DNA from 3 places in the Streptomyces sp. NPDC059832 genome. Region 3 is predicted to be linked to each of the others. Evidence: riboswitches for the same ligand, from Rfam matches in the RefSeq annotation. Region 3 holds a riboswitch; each other region holds the start of a gene.
The links. Region 3 has a riboswitch for thiamine pyrophosphate ahead of thiO (glycine oxidase ThiO). Riboswitches for the same ligand answer to the same signal wherever they lie in the genome.
Positions count from the first base shown of each region.

Region 1 (9,580 bases), on a different contig from region 3:
GGGCAAGAACGGGGTGGACGGGGTCTACGACTCCGACCCGAAGACCAACCCCGACGCGGTGAAGTTCGACGCGCTCGAGTACAGCGAGGTTCTCGCCCGTGACCTCAAGGTCGCCGACGCCACCGCCATCACGCTCTGCCGTGACAACGACCTGCCGATCCTCGTCTTCGAGCTGACCGCCACCGGCAATATCGCCCGCGCGGTCAATGGTGAGAAGATCGGCACGCTCGTGAGTGACCGGAGCACCCGGGCCTGAGGACCGGGGGACCTTCCCGGAGTACCGCGGGGAGGTCCGGGCCCCCGGGGAAACCCCCGGGACCGGCCCCGAAGGATGGACAACGGCCTGCCGGTCGGACACCGTGCAGGTGAGGACGCGACGCAGGACCCGCCGGGCCCGAGCACGACGGGCCCACTCAAGACACGCAGGAGCACGTGGTGATCGAAGAAACCCTCCTCGAGGCCGAGGAGAAGATGGAGAAGGCCGTCGTCGTCGCGAAAGAGGACTTCGCCGCGATCCGTACCGGCCGTGCGCACCCGGCGATGTTCAACAAGATCGTCGCCGACTACTACGGCGCGCTGACCCCGATCAACCAGCTCGCCTCGTTCTCGGTGCCCGAGCCGCGCATGGCCGTCGTGACGCCGTTCGACAAGACCGCGCTGCGCAACATCGAGCAGGCCATCCGTGACTCGGATCTCGGCGTCAACCCGAGCAACGACGGCAATATCATCCGGGTGACCTTCCCGGACCTCACCGAGGAGCGCCGCCGCGACTACATCAAGGTCGCCAAGGCGAAGGCCGAGGACTCCAAGATCTCCATCCGCGCCGTGCGCCGCAAGGCCAAGGAGACCCTCGACAAGCTGGTCAAGGACAAGGAGTCGGGCGAGGACGAGGTGCGTCGCGCCGAGAAGGAGCTCGACGACACCACCGCGAAGTACGTCGCGCAGGTCGACGAGCTGCTCAAGCACAAGGAAGCCGAGCTGCTCGAAGTCTGATGAACGACTCTTCCTGGGGCGCCCCGCAGGGAGCCGGCCATTGGGGTGCGCCCGAGATGCGGGCGGGTCCTGCTTACGATGTGCATGACGCCCAGCAGACTCGGCCCATGCCCATCGTGCCGGACGTTCCCGACGCAGGTAGAGACGCTGACGACCGTGATGACCGGGGCCAGGGGGCCGGACGCCTGAGCGGCGGCCCCCTGTTCCGTGACGAGAAGCCGCAGGAGCCCATGTCCACCGCGCCGCCGCCCCCGCAGAAGAAACGTGCGGGTCGTGATCTGCGAGCCGCCATAGGGGTCGGTGTGGGGCTCGGCGCCGTCATCGTCGCCTCGCTGTTCATCGTGAAGGCCGTCTTCGTCGGTGTGATCGCCGTCGCCGTCGTCGTGGGCCTGTGGGAACTGACCTCCCGGCTCCAGGAGCGCAAGGGCATCAAGGCACCGCTCATCCCGCTGGCGGTGGGCGGCGCGGCGATGGTGGTCGCCGGTTACGCGCAGGGCGCCGAAGGCGCCTGGGTGGCGATGGCGCTGACCGCGCTGGCGGTGCTCGTCTGGCGGATGACCGAGCCGCCGGAGGGCTACCTCAAGGACGTCACGGCCGGTGTGTTCGCGGCGTTCTACGTACCGTTCCTCGCCACGTTCGTCGCCATGCTCCTGACCGCCGACGACGGGCCGCAGCGGGTGCTCACCTTCCTGCTGCTGACCGTGGTCAGCGACACGGGCGCGTACGCCGTCGGCTGGCGCTTCGGGAAGCACAAGCTCGCGCCGCGCATCAGCCCCGGAAAGACCCGGGAGGGCCTGTTCGGGGCCGTCGCCTTCGCGATGGTCGCCGGTGCGCTGTGCATGCAGTTCCTGATCGACGGCGGTGCCTGGTGGCAGGGGCTGCTGCTCGGGCTCGCGGTCGCGGCCAGCGCCACCCTCGGCGACCTGGGCGAGTCGATGATCAAGCGGGACCTCGGGATCAAGGACATGGGCACGCTGCTGCCGGGGCACGGCGGCATCATGGACCGGCTGGACTCGCTGCTGCCGACCGCCCCGGTGGTCTGGCTGCTGCTGGTGCTGTTCGTCGGCTCCGGCTGAGGTCAGGCCCCTGACCTGGGATTTTACGAGTGAGGGCCCGCTGTCCACAGGACGGCGGGCCCTCACTGTTCTGTCTGCGACACTGGATGGACCATGCCTAAGCCCGGAGAACTCACTTTCGTCGCGCCCCGCGGAGCCAAGAAGCCGCCGCGGCACCTCGCCGACCTCACGCCCGCCGAGCGCAAGGAAGCCGTCGCCGCGATCGGCGAGAAGCCGTTCCGCGCCCAGCAGCTCTCGCAGCACTACTTCGCGCGGTATGCGCACGACCCGGCCGAGTGGACCAACATCCCGGCCGGATCGCGGGACAAGCTCGCCGAGGCGATGTTCCCCGACCTGATGTCGGTGGTCCGCCACATCAGCTGCGACGACGACACCACCCGAAAGACGCTCTGGAAGCTGCACGACGGGACGCTCGTCGAGTCCGTCCTGATGCGCTACCCGGAGCGGGTGACGATGTGCATCTCCTCGCAGGCGGGATGCGGGATGAACTGCCCGTTCTGCGCGACGGGGCAGGCCGGTCTCGACCGCAATCTGTCGACCGCCGAGATCGTCCACCAGATCGTCGACGGGATGCGGGCGCTGCGCGACGGGGAGGTCCCCGGCGGTCCGGCGCGGCTCTCCAACATCGTCTTCATGGGCATGGGCGAGCCGCTCGCCAACTACAACCGGGTGGTCGGCGCGATCCGCCGGCTGACCGACCCCGAGCCGGACGGGCTGGGGCTCTCGCAGCGCGGGATCACCGTCTCCACCGTGGGCCTGGTGCCCGCGATGCTCCGCTTCGCGGACGAGGGCTTCAAGTGCCGTCTGGCCGTCTCGCTGCACGCGCCGGACGACGAGCTGCGTGACACCCTCGTCCCCGTGAACACGCGGTGGAAGGTGGGCGAGGTGCTGGACGCCGCATGGGAGTACGCGGAGAAGTCCGGTCGCCGCATCTCCATCGAGTACGCGCTGATCCGTGACATCAACGACCAGGCGTGGCGCGGTGACCGGCTCGGCCGGCTCCTCAAGGGCAAGCGGGTCCACGTCAACCTGATCCCGCTGAACCCCACGCCCGGTTCCAAGTGGACCGCCTCGCGCCCCGAGGACGAGAAGGCGTTCGTCGAGGCGATTGCGGCCCACGGGGTGCCGGTGACCGTGCGGGACACCCGTGGCCAGGAGATCGACGGGGCCTGCGGGCAGCTGGCGGCGGCCGAGCGCTGAGGCCACTCCCGGACAGGCGCCGAGGCCCGTGTAGCCTGGGCCCGAAATCAACTTCATATTCCGACAGGGGAGCGCCACAGCGCTGAGAGTGCGGCACCGAGGACAGGTCGGCCGCAGACCCTCTGAACCTCGCCCGGGTCATTCCGGGTAGGAAGTTCGGTCATCAACTCATGCTGTTGCGCCCTGCCCGCTTTTCGCGGGCGGGGCCGCGTCTCTTCCTGGCCAAAACCCAGGAGGAATCCACAATGAGCACCACGCGCAGGACCAGGCAGCTCGCGGCATCGGCCGTCGCCGCCGCACTCGGCGTCACCGCACTCGCCGGGTGCGGGAGTTCCGACGACTCGGCCTCCGGTTCCGGCGGCACGAAGGGCTCGGGCTCCAAGACCGTGACCCTCGTCAGCCATGACTCCTTCAACGCCTCCACGGACGTACTGAAGGAGTTCACCAAGGAGACCGGCTACACCGTCAAGGTGCTGAAGAGCGGTGACGCGGGTGTCGCGCTCAACCAGGAGATCCTGACCAAGGGCTCCCCGCGCGGCGACGTGTTCTTCGGTGTCGACAACACGCTGCTCTCCCGCGCCCTCGACAGCGGGCTCTTCACGCCGTACGAGGCGAAGGGCATCGACCGGGTCGCGGCAGACACCCGGCTCGACGCGGACGCGCACCGGGTCACCCCGATCGACACCGGCGACATCTGCGTCAACTACGACAGGAAGTACTTCGCCGACAAGAAGCTCGCGCCGCCGCAGTCCTTCGACGACCTGGCGAAGCCCGCGTACAAGGACCTTCTCGTCACCGAGAACGCCGGGACCTCGTCGCCCGGCCTCGGCTTCCTCCTCGGCACCATCGCCACGTACGGGGAGAAGGGCTACCAGGACTACTGGAAGAAGCTGGAGAGCAACGGCGTCAAGGTCGTCGACGGCTGGGAGCAGGCGTACGACGAGGAGTTCTCCGGCTCCGCGGGCGGCAAGAAGGCCAAGGCCGACCGGCCGCTCGTCGTCTCGTACGCCTCCAGCCCGCCCGTCGAGGTGCTGTACGCGAAGCCGCAGCCGGCGAAGGCGCCGACCGGTGTCGCCACCGGGACCTGCTTCCGCCAGATCGAGTTCGCGGGCCTGCTGAAGGGCGCGAAGAACGAGGCGGGCGGCAAGGCCCTGCTGGACTTTCTGATCAGCAAGAGGTTCCAGGAGGACATGCCGCTCAACATGTTCGTGAACCCGGTCGCCAAGGATGCGAAGCTGCCGGAGCTCTTCACGAAGTTCGGCGCGACGGTGGACCGGCCGACGACCGTCGCCCCGGACCTGATCGCCAAGAACCGTGAGCAGTGGGTCCAGTCGTGGTCCTCGCTCGTAGTGAAGTAACGAAGAGTCCCGTACGCGGACCGGACGCGAGCGGGAACGGCGGGAACGGCGAGGGCGGCGAGGGCGGGAAGGCTCCTCGGGACCGGTCGGCGCACGCGCGGTCGGCCCGTGCGAAGGCCCGGCGCGGGAGCGCGGTGCGGCTCGGCCTGATGGCCGTGCCCGTCGCGTTCTTCGCGCTGTTCTTCGCCTACCCGGTCGCCGCGATCGTCGGCCGCGGCCTGAAAGCTGACGGCGTCTGGCAGTTCGGCCGGATCGGCGAGGTGCTGACCCGGCCGGACATCCGCGACGTCCTCTGGTTCACCAGCTGGCAGGCGCTCGCCTCGACCGCGCTGACCCTGCTGATCGCGCTGCCCGGCGCCTATGTCTTCGCCCGCTTCGACTTCCCCGGCAAACAACTGCTGCGGGCGGTCGTCACGGTGCCGTTCGTCCTGCCGACCGTGGTCGTGGGGACGGCCTTCCTGGCGCTGCTGGGACGCGGTGGATTCCTCGACCAGCTCTGGGGCGTACGGCTCGACACCACCGTCTGGGCGATTCTGCTCGCCCATGTCTTCTTCAACTACGCGGTGGTCGTACGGACGGTCGGCGGGCTGTGGGCCCAGCTCGACCCCCGGCAGGAGGAGGCCGCCAGAGTGCTGGGCGCGGGGCGGTTCGCCGCCTGGCGGCTGGTCACCCTGCCGGCCCTCGCACCCGCGGTGGCCGCGGCCGCGCTGATGGTCTTCCTCTTCACCTTCACCTCCTTCGGAGTCGTGCAGATCCTCGGCGGTCCGGGGTACTCCACGCTGGAGGTGGAGATCTACCGGCAGACCGCGCAGCTGCTCGCCCTGCCGACGGCCGCCGTGCTGACGCTGGTGCAGTTCGCCGCGGTCGGCGCGATCCTCGCCGTGCACGCGTGGACCGTACGGCGCCGGGAGACCGCGCTGAAACTGGTCGACCCGGCTCGGACCGCGCGCAGGCCGCGGGGTGCCGGGCAGTGGGCGTTGCTCTGCGGGGTGCTGCTGACCGTACTGCTGCTGATCCTGCTGCCGCTCGGGGTACTGGTCGAGCGCTCGATGGACACCACCGGCGGTCATGGTTTCGACTTCTACCGTGCGCTGGCGTCCGTGGACGCCGGTGGCGGTACGTTCCTGGTCGCGCCGCTCGAAGCGATCTGGAACTCCCTCCAGTACGCGCTGGTCGCGACGGTCATCGCCCTGGTCATCGGCGGGCTGGCCGCCGCGGCGCTGACCCGGCGCGCCGGCCGGCTCGTGCGCGGCTTCGACGCACTGCTGATGCTGCCGCTCGGGGTGTCCGCGGTCACCGTCGGCTTCGGCTTCCTGATCACCCTGGACAAGCCGCCGCTGGATCTGCGGACTTCCTGGATCCTGGTGCCGCTCGCCCAGGCGCTGGTCGGTGTGCCCTTCGTCGTACGGACCATGCTGCCCGTCCTGCGCGCGGTGGACGGGCGGCTCCGGGAGGCGGCCGCGGTGCTCGGGGCGTCACCGCTGCGGGCCTGGCGGGAGGTCGATCTGCCGCTGGTGCGACGGGCGTTGCTGGTCGCGGCCGGTTTCGCGTTCGCCGTCTCGCTCGGTGAGTTCGGCGCGACGGTCTTCATCGCGCGGCCCGACCGCCCGACGCTGCCGGTCGCCGTGGCCCGGCTGCTGGGGCGGGCCGGGGAGCTCAACTACGGCCAGGCGATGGCCCTCAGCACCATCCTGATGGTGGTCTGCGCCGTCTCGCTGCTGCTGCTCGAACGTATCCGCACGGACCGGTCCGGGGAGTTCTAGAGATGCTGACACTGGAATCGGCCACGGTTCGCTTCGGCGAGCGGGCGGCGCTCGACGCGGTGGACCTGGAGGTCGCCGAGCACGAGATCGTATGTGTGCTCGGGCCGAGCGGAAGCGGCAAGTCCACGCTGCTGCGGGTGGTCGCCGGGCTGCATCCGCCGGACGGCGGCCGGGTGCTGCTGGACGGCGCGGATCAGGCCGGGGTGCCGGTGCACCGGCGCGGTCTCGGCCTGATGTTCCAGGACCACCAGCTCTTCCCGCACCGGGACGTCGGCGCCAATGTCGCGTTCGGGCTGCGGATGCACGGGGTGTCGCGCCGCGATCAGGAGCGCAGGGTCGGTGAACTCCTCGACCTGGTGGGCCTGCCCGGTGCCGAACGGCGCGCCGTCGCCGCGCTGTCCGGCGGTGAGCAGCAGCGCGTCGCCCTCGCGCGGGCCCTCGCCCCGCGGCCCAAGCTGCTGATGCTGGACGAGCCGCTCGGCCAGCTCGACCGCGGTCTGCGTGAGCGGCTCGTCGTCGAACTGCGCACGCTCTTCGGGCAGTTGGGTACGACGGTGCTCGCGGTCACGCACGACCAGGGTGAGGCGTTCGCCCTGGCCGACCAGGTGGTGGTGATGCGCGACGGGCGGATCGCCCAGGCGGGCACCCCGCTGGAGGTCTGGCAGCGGCCCGCCTCCGCCTTCGTCGCGCGGTTCCTGGGCTTCGACAACGTGGTCGAGGCGACGGTGACCGGCACGGTCGCCCACACGGTGTGGGGCAGGGTGCCGGTGCCCGAGGGCACGCCGCAGGGGGCCTGCGATCTGCTGGTGCGTCCGGCCGGGGTCCGGATAGGCGCCCCGGACGAGGGGCTGCGCTGCGTGGTCGGGACGCGTACGTTCCGGGGCAACCACGTCGCGGTACGGCTGACGCCGCGGAGCGGTCCGGTCCTGGAGGCGGAGTGCGCGCTGCGGGACGCCCCCGAGGAAGGTGCGGTGGTCGGGGTCGCCTTCGAGGCGGCGGAGACCGTCGTCCTGCCCGCCCGCTCCTGACCGGGCGCGTCCCGCGGCGTTCACCGGACCGGACGCGCCGGAGGCGGCACCGGTCGCGGGAGTCGGCCGTCGGCCGGACGATGGCCTGATGCCCCGGAGCGCGGCTCCGGCCGCCCCGGGGACCTCCGGCACGTCTTCGCGGACAGCCCCGGGGCCGTGCAGCAGAACCGGAACGACTCCGGGAAGGACAGGGACATGACCGAGTCAGCACGCGAGGGCATCGACATCACCCGCATCCTCCGGGCCCCGCGGGAACGGGTCTTCGAGGCCTGGACGACGCCCGAGCACTTCGCGGCCTGGTACGGCGGTGACGCCGAGGTGCCGCTCGACCGGGTGTCGATGGATGTCAGGCCGGGCGGTGCCTGGAGCCTGGTCATGGTGGTACCGGGCATCGAGATGCCGTTCCACGGGGTCTACCGGGAGGTGGTGGCCCCGGAGCGGCTGGTGTTCACGATGAAGGACGCCTCCGCGCCCGCCGACATCGAGGGCGAGACCGTCACCGCCACCTTCACCGACCGCGGCGACAACACCACCGAGATGGTCTTCCAGCAGCGCGGCGGCAACCTCACGGCCGAGCAGTACGCGGCGGCCGAGGACGGCTGGGAGGCGTTCTTCGACGCGCTCGTGGCCCGGCTCGCGTCCTTCTGAAGCGGCCCCGGCCTACGGTTTCGCCGACAGCCGGGCGAGCGCCTGGGGGGCCTCGTCCACCGTGTCCACGAGCGCGATCCGGGGCTCCATCGCCCGGCCGGCGGCCAGCGCGCGCAGCAGCGGCCACGCGGGCAGCGTGCGCGTCCAGTGGGCGCGGTCGACCAGCACCATCGGGGTCGGCCCGCCGAGGGAGCCGTAGTAGTTCGGCGTCGTGTTGTCGAAGATCTCCTGTACGGTGCCGGCCGCGCCGGGCAGGAAGATCACGCCCGCCGTGGACCGGGTGAGCAGCCCGTCCTCGCGGAGCGCGTTGGCGAAGTACTTGGCGATGCGGTCCGCGAACGGGTTCGGCGGCTCGTGCCCGTAGAACCAGGTGGGGATCGAGACGGAACCGCCGCCGCCCGGCCAACGCCCGCGTACGTCGAAGGCGGCCAGCGCCCAGTCGGTGACCGACGGGGTGAACGAGGGCGCCGCGGCCAGCAGCGCGCAGGCCTCGTCCAGCACGGGATCGGGGTGCGGCGCCGTGTACGCCCCGAGGTTCGCGGCCTCCATCGCGCCGGGCCCACCGCCGGTGGCCACCGTCAGGCCGTCCCGGGCGAGTGTCCGTCCCAGCCGGGCCGCGGCCGCGTACGGGGCGCTGCCGCGGGCGGTCGCGTGGCCGCCCATGACCCCGACCACGCGGGCGCCGGCGAGGAACTCGTCCAGCGCGTCGGAGACCGCGTCGTCGTGGAGCGCCCGCAGCATCGACGCGAAGGTGTCGCCGTTCGCCCGCGTCTGCTGGAACCAGCGGTAGGCGCGGGCGTCGGGCGTCGCCGCGTAACCGCCGTCCGACAGCCCCGCGTAGAGCGCGTCGGGGGAGTAGAGCCTGCCGCGGTACGGATCGAAGGGGAGTCCGGGCACGGGCGGGAAGACGAACGCGCCGTCGGCCCGCACCTTCGCCGCCGCCCCGGGTTCCATCCGGCAGCCGAGGAAGACGGCGCCGGACGTATCCGCGGCCAGCAGGGCGGCGCCCCGGTCGGTCAGGTCGACGGACTGGATCCGGTGTCCGGCCAGCGTCCCCGAGGCGACCGCCTCGTCGAATTCGGCGAGCGACTCGATCTCGGGGCCGGGCAGGGAACCGGCGTTGTCCGGATTGTCCACGGTGTCATGCTACGTAGCGGCCGCCGGACCGGCCCCGGGCCGCGGCGCGTCCTCAGGCCGTCAGCGGTAGTGCGGCCAGCTCCGCGATCAGCCAGGTCAGCGGGGCGAAGACGAGCAGCAGTACGGCGGCGCGCAGGGCCGTCGCGGCCCGCAGCGCCGATGCCGGGGCGCCGAGCCGCAGCAGCGCCTGCGCCGTCTGTGCGCGGGCCTGCCTCGACTCCAGCGCCGAGGTCAGCAGCGTCGCCGTCGTGCAGCCGAGCACGAGTACCGCGCCCAGTGCCGTGAGCGGGCCGAGGCGGTGTGCTCCCGCCCCGTACAGCGCGTATCCGCCGACAGCCGCGGCGAGCACCGCGCAGACCACACCGAGCGGCCGGCCG
Region 1 covers NZ_JBHWIY010000023.1:86,196-95,775, forward strand. The annotation lists gene pyrH (UMP kinase) at 1-256, shown strand, start outside; gene frr (ribosome recycling factor) at 436-993, shown strand; gene ACFV8T_RS31565 (phosphatidate cytidylyltransferase) at 993-2,069, shown strand; gene rlmN (23S rRNA (adenine(2503)-C(2))-methyltransferase RlmN) at 2,163-3,269, shown strand; TPP riboswitch at 3,325-3,441, shown strand; gene ACFV8T_RS31575 (thiamine ABC transporter substrate binding subunit) at 3,515-4,627, shown strand; gene ACFV8T_RS31580 (ABC transporter permease) at 4,777-6,390, shown strand; gene ACFV8T_RS31585 (ABC transporter ATP-binding protein) at 6,393-7,418, shown strand; gene ACFV8T_RS31590 (SRPBCC domain-containing protein) at 7,614-8,066, shown strand; gene ACFV8T_RS31595 (LOG family protein) at 8,079-9,203, opposite strand; gene ACFV8T_RS31600 (hypothetical protein) at 9,256-9,580, opposite strand, start outside.
Region 1: linked by a shared signal. The riboswitch ahead of ACFV8T_RS31575 (thiamine ABC transporter substrate binding subunit) and the one ahead of thiO (glycine oxidase ThiO) in region 3 are both predicted to bind thiamine pyrophosphate.

Region 2 (9,580 bases), on a different contig from region 3:
AACGGCACCCCTCGCGGACCCGGCCGATACAGTGGCAGTTCGCTGCCACCACCTGGGAATTAACAGTCCGTCACCACGCTGACCAGTGGTTTGTACGGCGTTCGGTCTCCGGACCCCAGCCATGCGGCAGCCCGTGGGGGCGGCCCCCACAGGCGGGCTGACCACCCGTCACCATGCCTGGGGGTGACTGTTGACCACGGCATCGAGCACTGCTGCCCCGACGCTGATCGGTTCGGTGCAGCGAGCGCTGAGGCTGCTGGAAGCCGTGGTCGCCCATCGCGACGGGGCGCCCGCGAAGCAACTGGCCAGGGAGGCGGGCCTTCCTCTTCCCACGGCCTACCATCTGCTGCGCACCCTGACGCATGAGGGCTATCTGCGTCGGGAGAACGGCGTCTTCCTCATCGGGACCGCGGCTGAACGCCTGGTCGGCGAGGGGACGCTGCAGAGTCGCCGCGGCAGAATGGCGGAGTCGCTCGGCCGCTGGCGCGACATCATCGGCGCACCGGTGTACTGCGCCGTCTACCGCGAGGGCGAGATCGAACTCATCGCGGTCGCCGACACCCCCGCCAACCCCGCCGTCGACGAGTGGGCGTCCTTCCGGGAGACCGGACATGCCCACGCGATCGGCCAGTGCCTGCTGAGCCAACTCGACGAGAAGGCCCGCGAGGACCACCTGGACCGTCACCCTGTGCGTCCGCTTACCCGCTACTCGGTGAAGGACCGTGCGGCGCTCCTGGAACGACTGCGCTCGATGAAACGGATGGAACCCGTCATCGAGCGCCAGGAGTACGCCCTGGGCACGGTCTGCGCGGCCATCCCGATCACAGCCGGATTCACCGCCGCCGCGATGGCGATTTCCGTACCCCTGGAGCAGGAAAGTCGGTTGCTCCCCGCAGTCGAACAACTACGTGGCGAAGTGGCCAACCTCTTGCGTTCGCTCGTGTTCTCTATCAGTATCTGAAAAATCACTCCTTGTGATCTGCTATCGCGTGCACCACGATGGCGTCAATAGGGCCACGGGGGATCATTCCTGGCCAGATTCATCTACTGCGGGGTTGAACGATGCGCGAGTCGGTTCAAGCTGAGGTCATGATGAGCTTCCTCGTTTCCGAGGAACTCTCTTTCCGGATCCCGGTGGAGCTCCGGTACGAGGTCTGCGATCCGTATGCGATCCGGATGACCTTCCATCTGCCCGGTGACGCCCCCGTCACCTGGGCATTCGGCCGTGAGCTGCTGCTCGACGGCCTCAACAGCCCCAGTGGTGACGGTGATGTGCACATCGGACCCACCGAGCCCGAGGGGCTTTCCGACGTACATATCCGGCTCCAGGTCGGCGAGGACCGGGCCCTCTTCAGGGCCGGTACGGCACCACTTGTGGCGTTTCTCGACCGGACCGACAAGCTTGTGCCGCTCGGGCAGGAGTGCACGCTGGGTGACTTCGAGGGCAACCTGGAGGACGCCCTGGGCCGGATCCTTGCCGAGGAACAGAACGCCGGCTGACAAGAACGGCGCCGCCGACCGGCTCGCCGGTCGAACACGGCACCTGCCGAATGGGTGAATTGTTCACCTGGCGGGGACGTTCAAGGCTTCGTCCTACGACGACGGCCTTTCCCGGCCCGTACGGGTGCCGAAGCTCCGGCTTCCGCGCCGAGCCCTGTGCGGTCCGCGGAGACGACCAGCGCAGCGAGCACCGTCGTCACCGGCACCGAGGCGACCAGTCCGATCGAGCCGACCAGCGTTCGTACGATCTCCTCCGCCACCAGCTCGCTGTTGGCCACCGTCCCCACGCTGCTCTGCGCGATGGAGAACAGCAGCAGCAACGGCATTGCGGCGCCCGCGTAGGCGAGCACCAGCGTATTGACGACCGAGGCGATGTGGTCGCGTCCGATCCTGATGCCTGCCCGGTAGAGGCCCCGCACACCCAACGTCGGGTTCGCCTGGTGCAGTTCCCAGACCGCCGATGTCTGGGTCACGGTCACATCGTCGAGGACGCCGAGCGAACCGATGATGACACCGGCCAGCAGCAGACCGCTCATGTCGATGTGCGGGTACAGGCCATGGATGAGGCCGGTGTTGTCGTCGGTGTTGCCGGTCAGGCTCGCCCAGCCGATGAAGAGCGAGCCGAGCAGCCCGATCAGCAGCAGCGAGATCAGCGTGCCGATCACCGCGACCGAGGTGCGGGCGGTCAGGCCGTGGCACATGTAGAGGGCGATCAGCATGATCGCACTGGCCCCGACCACCGCGACGAGCAGCGGATTCGAGCCCTGAAGAATGGCCGGGAGGATGAACAGGGTCAGCACGGCGAAGGACACGGCGAGCGCGACCAGCGCCATCACCCCGCGCATGCGGCCCACCGCGACCACGACCAGGGCGAAGATCCCGGCCAGCAGGGCCATCGGGAACTTCCGGTTCACGTCCGTCACCGAATACTGCAGATCATGGGGTGCGTCGGGGGCGTACGCCACGACCACGCCCTGACCCTTGCGCAACTGACGCGGCGCGTCGGGCGGGACGACCTCGGTGAAGGTCCGGCCCTTGTCGTGACCGGTAGTCACCTCGATCGTGGACTTCTTGCACAGTGCCTTTCCGCTTCCCGAGGGCGGTGTGGTGTCCCCGCCGACAGGCGTCTGGACCACGTTCACGGCCTTGCAGTCCACCATGTCGACATTCACCACCTTTCCCTGCTGGGTCTGCCGGTCGAATCCGACGCCGGTCCGCTCGTGCGGCGGCGCACCACCCGGCCAGAGCGCCACCAGACCGACGACGACGACGGTGGCGAACGGGATCAGTACGGCCGCGATGACTTTGCGCAGATGTTTGGAGACGGGCGCGGCAGGGCCGTGGCTGTGCGAGTGGCCGTGCTGATGGCCCTGCGGTTCGTGGTCGATATGGGGGGACGTCACCGGCCGATCATCGCAAGAAGGGACGGGCCCTCTGTTCATTACGCCGGACGGGGCGCTAGCGTGGAGGGACCTTTGCACACGCGGGAGCTCGGAGCACCGGGCTGAGAGGGCGCTGATATCCGTACGTCCGTACGGGACAGGCTGCGCCGACCGCCGAACCTGTTACCGGGTAATGCCGGCGTAGGGAGTAGGTCTCATGACCACAGCGGACGCACGCACGCCTGCCTCGAACCAGAGCGACGAGGCCGGGAAGTCCATCGGCTGGCACAAGGGGTACGTCCAGGGCTCGCGCCCGGACCTCCGGGTGCCGGTCCGTCAGGTGCACCTCACCAACGGCAAGGACGTGACGCTGTACGACACGTCGGGGCCGTACACCGATCCCACCGTCGAGACCGATGTCCGCCGCGGGCTCGCACCGCTGCGGGAGAACTGGATCGTCGCCCGCGGCGACACCGAGGAGTATCCGGGCCGCCCCGCCCGTCCCGAGGACGACGGGCTCAAGCACACCTCGCCGCGAATGGGGTCTCCCCTGCTCGACGGAAGCCGAGAACTCGGGGAAGGACTGCGCAACCTCGACGCGGTCTTCCCCGGCCGCCCGCGCCTGCCGCGCCGCAGCCGGGACGGGCAGCCGGTGACCCAGCTCGCGTACGCCCGCCGGGGCGAGATCACCCCGGAGATGGAGTACGTGGCCATCCGGGAGAACGTCGAGCCAGAGGTGGTGCGCGAGGAGATCGCGGCCGGCCGGGCCGTGCTGCCGGCCAACGTCAACCACCCCGAGATCGAGCCGATGATCATCGGCAAGCGGTTCCTGGTGAAGGTAAATGCCAACATCGGCAACTCCGCGGTGACGTCCTCCATCGAGGAGGAGGTGGAGAAGATGACGTGGGCGACGCGCTGGGGCGCCGACACCGTCATGGATCTGTCCACCGGCCGCAACATTCACACCACCCGTGAGTGGGTTCTGCGCAATTCCCCCGTGCCGATCGGCACGGTTCCGCTCTACCAGGCCCTCGAAAAGGTCGACGGCCGGGCGGAGGAACTGACGTGGGAGATCTACAAGGACACCGTCATCGAACAGGCCGAGCAGGGCGTCGACTACATGACGGTCCACGCCGGCGTGCGCCTGCCGTACGTACCGCTGACCGCCCGCCGCAAGACCGGCATCGTCTCCCGCGGCGGCTCGATCATGGCGGCGTGGTGCCTCGCGCACCACAAGGAGTCGTTCCTGTACGAGCACTTCGAGGAGCTCTGCGAGATCCTCGCGACCTACGACGTGACGTACTCGCTGGGCGACGGGCTGCGTCCCGGCTCGATCGCCGATGCCAATGACGAGGCCCAGTTCGCCGAACTGCGCACGCTCGGCGAGCTGAACACGGTCGCCAAGCGGTTCGGCGTCCAGACCATGATCGAGGGGCCGGGCCATGTCCCGATGCACAAGATCAAGGAGAACATCGACCTTCAGCAGGAGATCTGCGAGGAGGCGCCGTTCTACACGCTCGGCCCGCTGACCACCGATGTCGCACCGGCGTACGACCACATCACCTCGGGCATCGGCGCGGCGATGATCGCGTGGTGGGGGACGGCGATGCTCTGCTACGTCACGCCGAAGGAGCACCTCGGCCTGCCCAACCGGGACGATGTGAAGACCGGCGTCATCACGTACAAGATCGCGGCGCATGCGGCGGACCTCGCCAAGGGGCACCCGGGGGCGCAGGACTGGGACGACGCGCTCTCCGACGCCCGTTTCGAGTTCCGCTGGGAGGACCAGTTCAATCTGGCTCTCGATCCGGACACCGCACGGGAGTTCCACGACGAGACGCTGCCCGCCGAGCCGGCGAAGACGGCGCACTTCTGCTCGATGTGTGGTCCGAAGTTCTGTTCGATGAAGATCTCCCAGGACATCCGGCGCGAGCACGGCGGTTCGCAGACGGAGATCGAGGCGGGTATGGCGGAGAAGTCCAAGGAGTTCGCGGCGGCCGGCAACCGGGTCTATCTGCCGATCACGGACTGACCGTATCCGGGAGGAGGAATCGCCCCGGGGACTCCTGTCTCCGGGGCGACCGCTCCTGCCGTCCGGCCGGTGTGCGGGCCCGGTCAGTCCAGTTCGTGCTCGGGGCCGCCGAAGTCGGGGCTGGTGAAGTCGGGTGAGGTGAAGGTCGGGCGGGGGCCCGCCGGGCCGTCGTCCGGGCTGGAGAAGTCCGGCCGGCTGTAGCCGATCTTCGGGATGCGGTTCGCCGAGCGGAGCGGTGTGCGGGAGGCGGGAGCGGCTTCGGGATCGGCGAGCGCATCCCGCAGGAACGGCAGTATGCCGCGCTCCAGCAGGGCGTGGCGCCACGCCTCCCTGGCCCGTGCCACGTCCTCCGGCAATTCGTCCTCGGGGTCCTCGACGGGCTGCGACGTCGACCCGTTGCGCAGTGCGGTGATGAGCAGCCCGGCGGCGGCGACCAGGATGGCGGCGGCCGTGACCGCCGCGAAGAACCAGCCCACGGAGACCATGGCGGAGGCGAAGGACGGCGGCGGGTCGAGCAGCTTCAGCAGGTAGCCCGCCAGCAGGAATATGAACGCGGCGGTTCCGGCGAGCACGGGTGCCAGGACCGTGATGACGGCTCCTATGCCGGCGCCCGACTGATGCGGACGGGCGGTGCCGGACCCGGGGCCCGTGTCCTGGTCCGCCTCTTCGGCGGGGCCGCGCAGTTCCTCGCGGGCCTGCACGTAGTGCTTGTACTCGGTGGCGGCCGTCGAGGTGATCAGCTCCGTGGCGTCCAGCGCCATGGTGCGCAGCTGTACGGCGTTGAGCCGCTCGCCGACCGCGGCCAGATCCGGCCGTTCATGGGCATGGCGCAGTGCGTCGTCGAGGATCCGCTCGTACTCGGGGCGGTCCTCGGCCAGCAGGTGCGGAGCGCTGTTCATGTGCATCCCCCGATGCTCCGTAGGGCCTGAATGCCTGCTCGGAACGGGCAGTTGGGCGGAAACGGAGGAGAGCCTGCTACTGATACGCCGATGGTAGAGCGCCCACGGCACGGGGTGACAGGGGGTTTCCGGAAATAGGCCCAGTGGACGGCGTGGTCGGTTCCTGGATGCGTCTGCCCAGAAGAACGTCAGTCATGCAGGGGCAGTTGGACGACCAGCAGCTTTCCGGCCATGGTCACTCCGCCGTCCATGGCGATGGCGAGCCCGTCCGCGTACACGTGCGGACCTTCGACCACGGGGCCGGAGCCATCCTCGCCGTCCTCCGAACCGACCTCTCCGAGGAGGTAAGGAATGGGGCTGTGACCATGGACGATGCGCTGTCCGCCGTAGGCCGACATCAGCTCCCGGACCGCCTGCGGACCCGACTCGTCACGGAAGGCGAACCGCTTGGTGAGTTTCCGGAAGAGGTCCCAGCACTCATCGGCGTCGTTACGCGTGAGGATGGCGTGCACGGTGTCGTTGACGTCCTCGATGGTGGTGCCGTATTCGAGGTAGGCCGTCGTGTCGGAGTGCATCAGCAGATGCCCGTCCTCCTCGACGATCGCGTCGAGCCGGGACATCCACTGGAGGTGGACGTCCTGGAGCCGCTCCATGTCGTTCTTCTGGCCGCCGTTGAGCAGCCAGGCCGCCTGGAAAGTGGCGGTGCCCGCCCCGGAGTTGACCGGGGTGTCGCTGAACCGCTTCGCGCCGAGGAGCAGCAGTTCGTGATTGCCCATCAGGGCCTTGCAGTAGCCGCCGGCGGCGGCGGCCTCGGCGGACAGGCGCATCACGAGGTCGATGACCCCGATGCCGTCGGGGCCCCGGTCGGTGAAGTCGCCGAGGAACCAGAGCCGGGCATTGCCCGCCGACCATTTGCCGTCGGCGTCGATGAGGCCCTGTTCGGTGAGGGCGGCGTGGAGCTCGTCCAGATAGCCGTGGACGTCGCCGACGACGTACAGCGGTCCGAGGCCCTGGTCCGGGACGGGCCGGGGGTCGGGGACGGCCGCGACCTGCAGGGTGTCACCGCGGTTGATCACGGGAAGATCGCGCGCGGTGGGGGTGTACCCCTCCGGCGGCTCGGCACCGGGGACGGCGTTGCCCGGGTGCGGTGCCGATGGCGGCACCGGGTTCTGGGCATAGGGCGGTACGCGGAAGTCGCGCAACGTCGCAGTCCGCACCACGGGTTCCTGACCGGCCCCCTGTGTCATCGACCCCTCCACCACCGTCGCGCCGCCGTACACCTGACGGGCCCTGCTGGTCGGGGCGGTCCGCGGTGTCGTGCGCCCATCATAGGAATGCGGATCGTGCTCTGTGACGCACCAGGGGTGGTGAATCCGGACGCACGTCGGGTTCACCGGCCGATTGGTCCGAAATCGCCTGATCAATCCCCTGCCGGAGAGCGGGGTGCGCTGACCGTGGTGCGGGGTGGACGGCGTTGCGAGGAGGTCCGCACGATGAGTTCGGTCGGTATGACCTGCTCCACCGGTCCGTCCTGATCCACGCCCTCGATGGCGTCGATCAGGAGCTGGACGACCGCCGTGCCGATTCTGCGCGGCTTGAGCGAGAGGGTGGTGATGGGGGGCTCGGTCGTCGCGTACACGGTGGACTCGCTGCAGCAGACCAGCAGCAGGTCCTCGGGGACGCGCAGGCCGTACCGGCGGGCCGCCGCCAGCAGGTCGGTGCCGTTGGGGTCGAAGAGCCCGTAGACGGCGTCGGGCCGGTCCGGGCGGGCGAGCAGGCGGTCGGCGGCGACCGCGCCCGCGCACGGGTCGTGGGCGGGGTACGACTCGTACACCGGGTCCTGTCCCACGCGCTCGCACCAGTGGAGGTACGCGGTGGTGGAGAGGCGGGTGTACGTGTCGGTGGTGGTGCCGGTGAGCAGGCCGATGCGGCGGGCTCCGGCGGCGGCGAGATGGTCGAGCAGATCGAGCACGGCGGCCCGGTGGTCGTTGTCGACCCAGGCGGTGACCGGGAGGGTGCCGGCCGGACGTCCGTCCGAGACGACGGGCAGCCCCTGGCGTACGAGTTCCGTGACGACCGGGTCCTGGTCGGAGGGGTCGATCACGACGGTGCCGTCGAGGGCGACGTTCGACCAGACGTCGTGGCGTGAGGTGGCGGGCAGGATGACGAGGGCGTAGCCGCGGGCGAGCGCGGCGGAGGTGGCCGCTCTGGCCATCTCGGCGAAGTACGCGAATTCGGTGAAGGTGAAGGGTTCGTCCCCGTAGGTCGTCACGGTCAGGCCGATGAGGCCGGACTTGCCGGTACGGAGGGTTCGGGCCGCGGCGGAAGGGCGGTAGCCCAGGCGCTCTGCGACCTCGCGGACATGGCGGCGGGTGGCGTCCGGGAGCCTGCCCTTGCCGTTGAGCGCGTCGGAGACGGTCGTGATGGAGACTCCGGCGGCGGCGGCCACGTCCCGGATTCCCGCTCGTCCCTGCCGGCCGCCGCGCCGGGGTGTGTCCGTCCGGCTCACCTGGTGCTTCCCTGCTGCTGTCATGGCGAGCCGATAGTAGGGCTCGGAAGGGCGGTTGACCTGGTCGCATATTCACTCGTTGACAGGCACGTTTTTGCATGATCATTCAGAGGCAAATGCCTTGCAAACCAAGGATGTTGAGGGGCCTGGCCGTAGTGTGTCATGTGTCGAAGTCGATGGGCCTACTAAATGGTCGATGTCTCGAAGAGGTCTCATCTCACCTCTTCGAGGGATGCGCGCCACGGAGTGAGCCACCGGCGCGCGCCGGAGCGGATAGCGCTCCCCCCATTCCTGGTCGCACCGGACGATTGGGCCGCTTTGGCCATTCGCAGCAGCGCCCAATCCTCATAAGGTGAGCAGTATTGATGTGTACGGACGGTCGAGGAGGACCTGCGGTGAGCGAGACGAGCCCCAAGCTGCGCGCCGAGCTGGACGGCGTTCCCGCCTATGTACCGGGCAAGCCGGCCGCGGCCGGTGGACCGGTCGCGTTCAAGCTGTCCTCCAACGAGAACCCGTATCCGCCGCTGCACGGGGTGATGGAGTCCGCCCTGGCCGCGGCTGCGAACTTCAACCGCTACCCGGACATGGCCTGCACCGGCCTGATGAACGAACTGGCCGAGCGTTTCGGTGTGCCCGTCTCGCACCTCGCCACCGGAACCGGCTCCGTCGGCGTCGCGCAGCAGCTGCTCCAGGCCACGTCGGGCCCGGGTGACGAGGTCATCTACGCCTGGCGCTCCTTCGAGGCGTACCCGATCATCACGCAGGTCAGCGGTGCGACCTCGGTGAAGGTCCCGCTGACCGACGGTGACGTGCACGATCTCGACGCGATGGCGGACGCGATCACGGACCGCACCCGGATGATCTTCGTCTGCAACCCGAACAACCCGACCGGCACCGTGGTGCGCCGGGACGCGCTGGAGCGGTTCCTGGACCGGGTGCCGGGCGATGTCCTCGTGGTGCTCGACGAGGCGTACCGGGAGTTCATCCGGGACGTCGAGGTGCCGGACGGCATCGAGATCTACCGGGACCGGCCCAATGTGGCGGTGCTGCGGACCTTCTCCAAGGCGTACGGCCTGGCGGGTCTGCGGGTCGGTTTCGCCGTGGCCCACGAGCCGGTGGCGGCCGCGCTGCGCAAGACGGCGGTGCCCTTCGGGGTCAGCCAGCTCGCGCAGGACGCGGCGGTCGCCTCGCTGCGTGCCGAGGACGAACTCCTGGGACGGGTGGGCTCGTTGGTGTGCGAGCGCCAGCGTGTGCAGCG
Region 2 covers NZ_JBHWIY010000033.1:41,155-50,734, forward strand. The annotation lists gene ACFV8T_RS36655 (IclR family transcriptional regulator) at 191-961, shown strand; gene ACFV8T_RS36660 (SsgA family sporulation/cell division regulator) at 1,063-1,500, shown strand; gene ACFV8T_RS36665 (YibE/F family protein) at 1,581-2,903, opposite strand; TPP riboswitch at 2,974-3,107, shown strand; gene thiC (phosphomethylpyrimidine synthase ThiC) at 3,100-4,914, shown strand; gene ACFV8T_RS36675 (hypothetical protein) at 4,998-5,819, opposite strand; gene ACFV8T_RS36680 (metallophosphoesterase) at 6,002-7,060, opposite strand; gene ACFV8T_RS36685 (LacI family DNA-binding transcriptional regulator) at 7,234-8,346, opposite strand; gene hisC (histidinol-phosphate transaminase) at 8,718-9,580, shown strand, end outside.
Region 2: linked by a shared signal. The riboswitch ahead of thiC (phosphomethylpyrimidine synthase ThiC) and the one ahead of thiO (glycine oxidase ThiO) in region 3 are both predicted to bind thiamine pyrophosphate.

Region 3 (9,580 bases):
CGCCCTTGAGGTCCAGACCGGCGTCCGAGAGCCGCTGCTCGGCGTTCTTCTCGGTCTGGCCGAGCAGCGGGGGCACCCGGGTGAACTGCCCGGAGTTGATGTACCAGACACCGGTACCGATCCCCAGCGCCAGCAGTACGGCGACGACCGCGGCTATGACGGAGCGCCGCGGTGCGGGGCGGCGCCGGCCCTGCGACGCGGTCCGCGGCGGCTCCGGCGGGGGCATTTCCAGCCGGCTGGTGTGGTGCGAGACGCCCTGGTCGGCCGGGAGCAGTCGCGGGATCACGCTGGTGCGGTCCTCGGCGGCGTCGTGCACCTCGGCGGTGGCCTGCGGCGGTACGGCGTCCAGCTGGGCGTCGGTGAGGCCGGAGCGGGCCTCACGGGTCTCGGCGAGCAGCGCCACCGCGTCGAACGGGCGGACCTCGGGGTCGCGGGCGGTGGCGCTCGCCACCAGGCCGTCGAGCTCCGCCGGAAGCCCCGGGACGGCGGCCGACGGCGGTGGGACGGCCTCGTTGAGGTGCTGGTAGATGACCTGGGCGGGGGTGTCGCCGCCGTGCGGCTTGGACCCGGTCAGCATTTCGTACAGGACGACGCCGCAGGCGTACACATCGGTGCGGGTGTCCGCCGTGCCGTTCTCTATCTGCTCGGGGGCGAGGTAGGAGACCGTGCCCAGGACGGACCCGGTGGTGTTGGTGACGGTGCCCACCGCCCGTACGAGTCCGAAGTCGGCGACCTTGACCCGGCCGTCGTCCCCTATCAGGACGTTCTCCGGCTTCATGTCGCGGTGCACGAAGCCCGCCCGGTGCGCCGCGCCGAGGGCGGCGAGGACCGGCTCCAGGATGTCCAGTGCGGCCCTCGGCTGAAGCGCGCCGCGATCACGCAGCACGTCGCGCAGGGTGCAGCCCGCGACGTACTCCATGGCCAGGTAGACGTACTGCCCCTGGGCGCCCTGGTCGAAGACCGCGACCACGTTGGGGTGCGCGAGCCGGGCCACGGACTTGGCCTCGCGGATGAAGCGCTCGACGAACGAGACGTCGGTCGCCAGCGCCGGGTGCATCACCTTGAGGGCGAGCACCCGGTCGAGCCGGGTGTCCACGGCCCGGTAGACCGTGGCCATGCCGCCCACGGCGATGCGGGCATCGACGCGGTAGCGGCCGTCGAGCAGCTGCCCGACAAGAGGGTCCTGGAGGGTCGTATCCACGCAGGTGAGTCTACGAGCCGCCACGGACACGGCCCACGGGCCGGGGCACTCCCGGGGCCGTACTGCAGCCGAGCCGTGACAGGAACATGCGCTGTCCGCCGTACCGGCGGCTCAGAAGGCCGGGCGCTCCGGGTCCAGCACCGCGCGCCCCTCCACCGGCGACGAGGCCTCGGCGAAGTGGCGGCGCGGAATCCGGCCGGCCCGGTACGCCAGCCGCCCGCCCGCCACCGCGTGCCGCATCGCCGTGGCCATCAGCTCGGGTTCCTGGGCCCGGGTCACCGCGGACGCCAGCATCACCGCCGCGCACCCCAGCTCCATCGCGAGCGCCGCGTCGGAGGCCGTCCCGGCGCCCGCGTCGAGGATCACCGGCACCCGGGCCTGCTCGACGATCAGCTGGAAGTTGTGCGGATTGCGGATGCCGAGCCCGGAGCCGATGGGGGAGCCGAGCGGCATGACCGCCGCGCACCCCACGTCCTGGAGCCTGCGGGCCAGCACCGGGTCGTCATTGGTGTACGGCAGCACGGTGAAGCCGTCGTCCACCAGGATCTCCGCGGCGTCCAGCAGCTCGATCGGGTCGGGCAGCAGGGTCCGCTCGTCGGCCACCACCTCCAGCTTGATCCAGTCGGTGCCGAGCGCCTCGCGGGCCAGCCGGGCGGTCAGCACGGCCTCGCCCGCGGTGAAGCAGCCCGCCGTGTTGGGCAGGACGCGGATGGAGAGCCGTCGCAGGACGGAGAGCACCGAGCCCTGCACGGTCGGGTCGAGGCGGCGCATCGCGACGGTGGTCAGCTCGGTGCCGGACGCGGTCAGGGAGCGCTCCAGCACATCGAGGCTCGGCGCCCCGCCCGTGCCCATGATCAGCCGGGAGCCGAACGTGGTGTCGCCGAGGGTGAAGAGGTCGTCCGGCATGGTCAGCCTCCCTGGACCGCGGTCAGGACCTCGACGCGGTCCCCGTCGCGGAGTGCGGCGGCGGACCACTGGCCGCGCGGTACGACGGTCTCGTTGACGGCGGCCGCGACGCCGGAGCGCGCGGCGGTCAGGGTGGCGACCAGGGTGTCCAGGGTGGTGCCCGCGGCGAGGAGCCGCACCTCGCCGTTCACGGACACGGACACGGCGGGGGGTACGGGCTCGGCGGTCATGCGGGCTGCTCCTGACGTACGGGGGCGGCGGCGGACGGGAAACGGCGCGGGGTGAAGGGGCGGGCCGGCTCGGGCGGCTCGCCGCCGGTGAGGAGCTCCGCCATGACGTCACCGGTGATGGGGGTGAGCAGCACCCCGTTGCGGTGGTGGCCGGTGGCGAGGTGGAGGCCGGGCAGGGCGGTGGGGCCGAGCAGCGGGGCGTTGTCGGGGGAGGCGGGGCGCAGGCCGGCCAGGGTCTCGGTGAGCGGCAGCTCGGTGATGCCGGGTACCAGCTCGTGGGCGTCCCGCAGCAGCTCATAGACGCCGCCCGCGGTGACGGTGGTGTCCCAGCCCAGCTCCTCGCTGGTGGCGCCGACGACCAGTTCGCCGTTCTCGCGCGGCACCAGATAGACATGGCTGCCCCGGACCACGGCCCGTACCGTCCGGCTCAGGAACGGTGCGTACGGGGCCGGCACGGTCAGCCGCAGCACCTGGCCCTTCACCGGCCGGACCGGCGGCACGACCTCGTCCGGCAGCCCCGGCAGCCGGCCGCTGAGGCTGCCCGCGGCGAGCACGACCTGGTCGGCCGCGAGCTCCGTGCCCGCGGCGAGCACCGCTCCGGCGGCCCGGTCGCCCACCACGCTCAGGCGCTCCACCCAGCCGCGGTGGAAGACCACCCCGGCCCGCTCGCAGGCGGTCAGCAGGGCGGCGGCCAGCCGGCGGGGATCGATCTGGTGGTCGCCGTCGACCCGCAGACCGCCGCGGACGCCCGGCGCGAGCATAGGCTCCAGCCGGCGGCACTCACGGCCGGTGAGCCACTCCGACTCCAGGCCCGAACGCCGCTGCAGGGCGTGCAGGTCCCGCAGATGGGCGCGGTCGTCGGAGTCCAGCGCGACGGCCAGGGTGCCGCAGGCGCGGAAGCCGGTTTCCTGCCCGCTCGCCGCCTCCAGCTCGGCCGCGAAGGCCGGATAGCGGGCGGCGGAGGCGACGTTGAGGCCCAGCAGGAGCTGTTCGCCGTAGTGGAGTTCGGTGACGGCGGCCAGCATGCCGGCCGCCACCCGGGCGGCCCCGCCACCCGGTTCGGGGTCGGCGACCGCGGTGCGCAGTCCGCGTTGCGCGGCCCGCCAGGCGATCACCAGGCCGATGATCCCGCCCCCGATGACCAGGACATCGGATCCGTTTCCGTTCCGAGAAGAACGCATGGGCTTCCAGCCCCTCCCTTCGCCGGCATGACCCGGATCAGGTTCGTACGGTCGGAGGCCGCCCAGCCTCCCTCTCAGCCCGGTGCGTCCGGGCTCCCGCGAGTGCTTTACGTCGGCCACCCTAAACCCCGTCCCCCCCCGGCCCGGTAAGGGAGCGGCCGCCGTGGCCCGTTCGCCCGGCGGATTCGCCCTGTCACCGGTGGCCGGCCGGGTCGGCACCCGGACCGGCGGCACCCCCGACCTCCTCCCCGTGGGAGTCGCAGGAGGGCGGTGGGACGAGCGCGGTCGGAGAACGCACCCTTTCCTGACGATCTATCAGGTGCTTAAGGTGTACAGGTGAGCGAGCAGCAGCAGTCGGAGCAGCCGGAACGGCGGGCGGGACGCCGCGTCGTCATCGTCGGTGCGGGCATGGCCGGGGTGCAGACCGCGGTGGCCCTACGGGAGCAGGGCTTCACCGGCCCCGTCACCCTGATCGGCGCCGAACCGCATCAGCCCTACGACCGGCCTCCGCTGTCCAAGGCGGTGCTCCTCGGCAAGGCCGAGGACTCCGCCTTCGACATCGACTTCGAGGCGCTGGAGATCGATCTGCGACTGGGCCGCGACGTCACCGGTGTGCGGCCCGCGGCGCATGAGCTGGACACCCTGTCGGGACCCGTTCCCTACGACGTCCTGGTGATCGCGACCGGTGCCGAACCGGTCGTCCTGCCCGGGTCCGAGGGCGTCCCCGGCGTCCATCTGCTGCGCACCCTCGACGACGCGGCACGCCTGCGGCCGGTCCTCGACGAGCAGCACGGCGTCGTGGTCGTCGGCGCGGGCTGGATCGGTGCCGAGTTCGCCACCGCGGCCCGTGCCGCGGGCTGCGCGGTCACCGTCGTCGAGGCCGCCGACCGCCCCCTCGCGGGCGCGCTGCCCGCGGAGGTCGCGGCCCCGATGGCCGCCTGGTACGCGGAGAGCGGCGCCGAACTCCTCACCGGAGCCCGGGTCGCCCGCATCGAGCCGGGCCGGGTGGTCCTCGCGGACGGCCGTACGGTCCCGGCCGGAGCGGTCGTCGTCGGAATCGGCGCCCGGCCCGCCACCGGCTGGCTGGCCGGCTCCGGCATCGCGCTCGGCCCCGACGGATCGGTGACCGCCGACGGGGCGCTGCGCACCTCGCTGCCCGATGTGTACGCGGTCGGCGACTGCGCCTCGTTCCCCTCCGCCCGGTACGGCGAACGCCTGCTCGTCCACCACTGGGACAACGCGCTCCAGGGCCCGCGCACCGCCGCCGCCAACATCATCGGGGCAGCCGCCGCCGACGGCCCGGCGCCGATGACCTACGACCCCGTGCCGTACTTCTGGTCCGAGCAGTTCGACCGGTTCGTGCAGTACGCGGGCCACCACGGGAGCGCCGACACCCTGCTGTGGCGCGGCGATCCGGCCGAAGCCGCCTGGTCGGTGTGCTGGCTGCGCGAGGGCGTGCTGGTCGCGGTTCTCGCCGTCGGCCGGCCGCGCGATCTGGCGCAGGGGCGCAAGCTCATCGAGGCGGGGGCGCGGCTCGATCCGGCGCGGGCCGCCGACCCCTCCGTACCGCTGAAGTCGACGATCCGTCAGTAGCGGGGCCCGCGGGGCGTGCGGAGTGTCCGGTATGCGGGCGGCCCCTTGGACGGCGGCCGAAATTGGTGCACTGTACATCTTTTGGATCACCGATTCCGGATCACTGAATCGGGATCACCGACTCGTTTCCCGAAGGAAGTACATGTCCCGACACAGATGGGTCCGCGTCCTGCGCAGGATCTCCGTGGCCTCGGCCTCGATCGCCCTGGCCGGCGGCGCGCTCGTCGCCCCGGCGAACGCGGGCACCGCCCCGAAGCCAGGATCCAATCCGGCCGTCGACTACCAGGACCCGGTCGACGCGCTGCCGCCGGTCTCCCGTCCCGACACCGGGCACTGCGCGGTGACGGCCGTCGAGCACGACTTCGGCAACACCCTCGGCGGGCCGCCGTACACCACCACGCTCACCCCGCCCGACAAGTGCAAGGGCCCCTGGAACAAGGTCGTCCTCGACTGGTCGGCCAGCGTGAAGGGGCGTCAGTACGACCGTCTCGCCGCGGTGTTCGTCGGCGGCGCGGAGATCTTCCGCACCAGCACCGCCGAGCCCGACGAGGACGGCATCGCCTGGCACGTCGCCAAGGACATCACCGACTTCGCGCCGCTCCTCAAGGACCCGCAGAAGCTCCAGCTGGACCTCGGTAACGTGGTCAACGACACGTACACCGGTGTGTACAAGGTCAAGCTGACGATCACGTACTACCGGGCCGACAAGCGCCACCCGGCCGCACCGACGGCCGACCGGATCGTCCCCCTCGGCGACACCGGGTCCACCGGCGCCCCCTGGATGAGCGTCGGCAAGGGCGGTTCCACCAGCACCGACGTCACCTTCCCGCGCAATCTGACCGCCGCGCGCCTTCAGGTGTACGCCCGCGGCGGCGGCTGCGACGAGCAGTGGTTCGACGCGGTCCCCAGCGACCTCGCCGCCACCGCCCCGGACTACCTCTGCGGCGGCGGCCCCTACCGCGAGGTGCAGATCACCGTGGACGGGCGGCCCGCGGGTCTCGCCCAGCCGTACCCGGTGGTCTACTCCGGCGGCATCGTGCCGACCCTGTGGCGGCCCGTCCCGGCCATCGACCAGTTCAGGACCGAGGCGTACGACATCGACCTCACCCCCTTCGCCGGTGAACTGGCCGACGGCGAACCGCACGCCATCGGCATCACCCCGTACGGCGCGGCCGACAGCTGGATCGTCGACGGTTCGCTCTTCCTCCGCACGGACGCGCACGCGGCCCGTACGAGCGGCAGGGTCACCGTCGACACGCTCACCGACGAGCCCGTGGTGAAGACCGTCCAGACCCCGCGCGGCGACGGCTCCACCCATGTCGCCGTGTCGACCGGGCGCTCCTGGAAGATCTCGGGCTACGTCCGGACCTCGAAGGGCCGGGTCACCACCACCGTCGAGCAGAACTTCTCGTACACCAACGAGGACACGGTCTCCAGGACCGGCCAGCAGCAGACGATGCACCAGCGCGACCACGGCGCGACCACGGTGACGACCAGGACCGGCGGGCACACCGAGGCCCGGCGGCACGCCTGGTCCTACCCCATCGACGTCGACATGGACACCCCGCTCTACGGCGACTACAACAACTACGAGCTGAACGCCGCCGTCACCCAGCGCCGCGTGCTCCTCGACACGTCCAGGACGGGCTCCGCGCACCACTGGCGCACGGACGCGGTCACGGACGACACCGTGGACTCGACCGGAAGCCTCGCCCGCGAGAACGGCGCCGTCCGGGCCGCCGACGGCGCGTCGTCCGAGACGTACCGGGGCACCACCGACACCGGGGCCTGCTACGCGCGCTCCCTGACGACCGCGCACGGCTGGGTCACCGGTGACCGGCAGAGCCGCTGCCGGGTCGCCGACGTGGTCCGCGAGGCCCTGAAGGGCTGACTCCGGGTATCGGCTGTCGGTCCGGGATGGCAGGCTTGTCCCTGTGACCGAGATTGACGCAAAGATCGATGCTCTCGTCCCCGCCTGGCTCCACCTGCCCGACATCGCCGAAATGCTCGATGTCGAGGTGACGCGCGTGCGGCAGCTGGTCAAGGAGAGCCAGCTGATCGCCGTACGACGTGGTGAGAACCGGACACTTCAGGTGCCTGCTGCCTTCATCGACGGCAACAAGGTGGTCAAGGGCCTCTCCGGCACCCTGACGCTCCTGAGGGACGACGGCTACAACGACGAAGAGATGCTGGAGTGGCTCTTCACCCCCGACCCGAGCCTGCCGGGCACCCCCGCCCAGGCACTGAGCGAGAATCGTGGCACGGAGGTGAAGCGCCGCGCCCAGGCGCTCGCCGTCTGACCGCCGGCCGTATGTGAGGGGCGGGCCGCGCGACACCGCGCGGCCCGCGCCCCCGCACCGCCCGGCGACAACCGCTCCACGTTGCTCTCCCAGGGGGGAACCGCACCATGCCCACGCCTCGCGCGCTGCTGTCCGATGCCCGGCTCTATCTGTGCACGGACGCCCGCAGGCGCCAGGGCGACCTCCCCGAGTTCCTCGACGCCGTCCTCGCCTCCGGGGTGGACATCGTCCAGCTCCGCGACAAGGGCATGGAGGCGGCCGAGGAGCTCGACCACCTGGCCGTCCTCGCCGAGGCCTGCCGGCGCCACGGCAAGCTCCTCGCGGTGAACGACCGGGCCGATGTCGCCCATGCCATCGGCTCCCACGTGCTGCACCTCGGCCAGGGCGACCTGCCGGTGCCCGCAGCCCGAGCCGTACTCGGCGAGGACGTGCTGATCGGCCGCTCCACGCACGCCGGGTCCGAGGTCGACGCGGCCGTCGCCGAGCCCGGCGTGGACTACTTCTGCACCGGCCCCTGCTGGCCCACCCCGACCAAGCCCGGCCGGCACGCCCCGGGCCTGGACCTGGTGCGGTACGCCGCCTCGCTCGACCAGCCGCGCCCCTGGTTCGCCATCGGCGGGATCGACGCCGGCAATCTCGACGAGGTGCTGGACGCCGGAGCCCGCCGGGTCGTCGTCGTAAGGGCGATCACCGAGGCCACCGACCCGGCCGCCGCCACCGCCGAGCTGGCCGGGAGGATCCGGGCGCGCGCCACGGCGTGATCAGGCCAAGTGTCCGAAGGATGGACAAACAACCAGTCAATTCGGGCAATTCGCGCTGGTCCGGTCCTTCGGTCGTCGTGCTCTGGTTAACCTGCCCATATGGCCCTTGGCACACCATCCACCAGGACAGATCACGCACGCACGGTGCGTGAGCTCCTCGCGACCGGCAAGACCTCGTACTCGTTCGAGTTCTGGGCGCCCAAGACCGAGAAGGGCGAGCGGAACCTCTGGAACGCGCTGCGCCGGGTCGAGGCGGTGCGGCCGAGTTTCGTCTCCGTGACCTACGGGGCCGGTGGCTCCACCCGGACCGGGACGGTGAAGGCCACCGAGCAGATCGCGGCCGATTCCACCCTCACTCCGGTCGCCCACCTCACGGCGGTCAACCACTCCGTCGCCGAGCTGCGCAACATGATCGGGCAGTACGCGGACGCCGGGATCCGGAACATCCTCGCCGTGCGCGGAGACCCGCCGGGCGACCCGATGGGCGAGTGGATCGAGCATCCGCAGGGCGTGCGGTACGCGGCCGATCTCGTCCGGCTCATCAAGGAATCCGGCGATTTCTGCGTCGGCGTCGCGGCATTTCCCCAGATGCACCCGCGCTCGACCGACTGGGACACCGACATCCGGCATTTCGTGGACAAGTGCCGCGCCGGTGCCGACTATGCGATCACCCAGATGTTCTTCAATCCGGAGGACTATTTGCGTATGCGTGACCGTGTGGTCGCTGCGGGTTGCGAAACCCCGATCATTCCCGAGGTCATGCCGCTGACCAGCGTCAAACAGCTGGACAGGTTTGCGCAGCTCAGCAACGCGTCTTTCCCCTCGTCCCTGAAAGAACGCATCCTCGCCGCCAAGGACGATCCCGCCGCTGTACGCTCCATTGGCATCGACTTCGCAACGCAGTTCTGCGCGAGGCTGCGATCCGAGGGTGTGCCCGGATTGCACTTCATTACGCTCAACAACTCGACGGCGACGCTCGAAATCTACGAGAATCTCGGACTGCACAAGCAGTCGTGACCGGCCGTACCCGCCGCGATCCGGGGCGGTGGCCGTAGAAGGGGGCGGGCATGGGCTGGACGGTCCTCTACATCGCGTTCGGAATCGTCGCGCTGTGGCTGCTCGGCGAGGTGCTCCTGCAGTACAAGGCGCGCCTTCGCTGGAGACTGCTCGCCTTCGGGGGCTTCGGCTGCGTGGTCGTCGGCGTGCTGATCCCGTCGGTGTTCGTCATCGTCCTCGGCACGATCGCCTTCGCGACCGGCCAGACATACGTCACGCTCTCCTTCCGGCGCGGCTTCTCCACAGGCTGGGCCATAGGTGGCAGGCCCGGCGCGAGCCGTCGTCGCCGGGGCGGCGGCGACCGGGAGGGCCGCGGGCCCACGCTCCAGGTGTCGGACGTGGAGACGGCGTA
Region 3 covers NZ_JBHWIY010000006.1:169,084-178,663, reverse strand. The annotation lists gene pknB (Stk1 family PASTA domain-containing Ser/Thr kinase) at 1-1,201, opposite strand, end outside; gene ACFV8T_RS13080 (thiazole synthase) at 1,313-2,107, opposite strand; gene thiS (sulfur carrier protein ThiS) at 2,110-2,337, opposite strand; gene thiO (glycine oxidase ThiO) at 2,334-3,518, opposite strand; TPP riboswitch at 3,516-3,628, opposite strand; gene ACFV8T_RS13065 (NAD(P)/FAD-dependent oxidoreductase) at 3,855-5,111, shown strand; gene ACFV8T_RS13060 (peptide-N4-asparagine amidase) at 5,254-7,002, shown strand; gene ACFV8T_RS13055 (Rv2175c family DNA-binding protein) at 7,046-7,411, shown strand; gene thiE (thiamine phosphate synthase) at 7,519-8,172, shown strand; gene metF (methylenetetrahydrofolate reductase [NAD(P)H]) at 8,272-9,189, shown strand; gene ACFV8T_RS13040 (hypothetical protein) at 9,240-9,580, shown strand, end outside.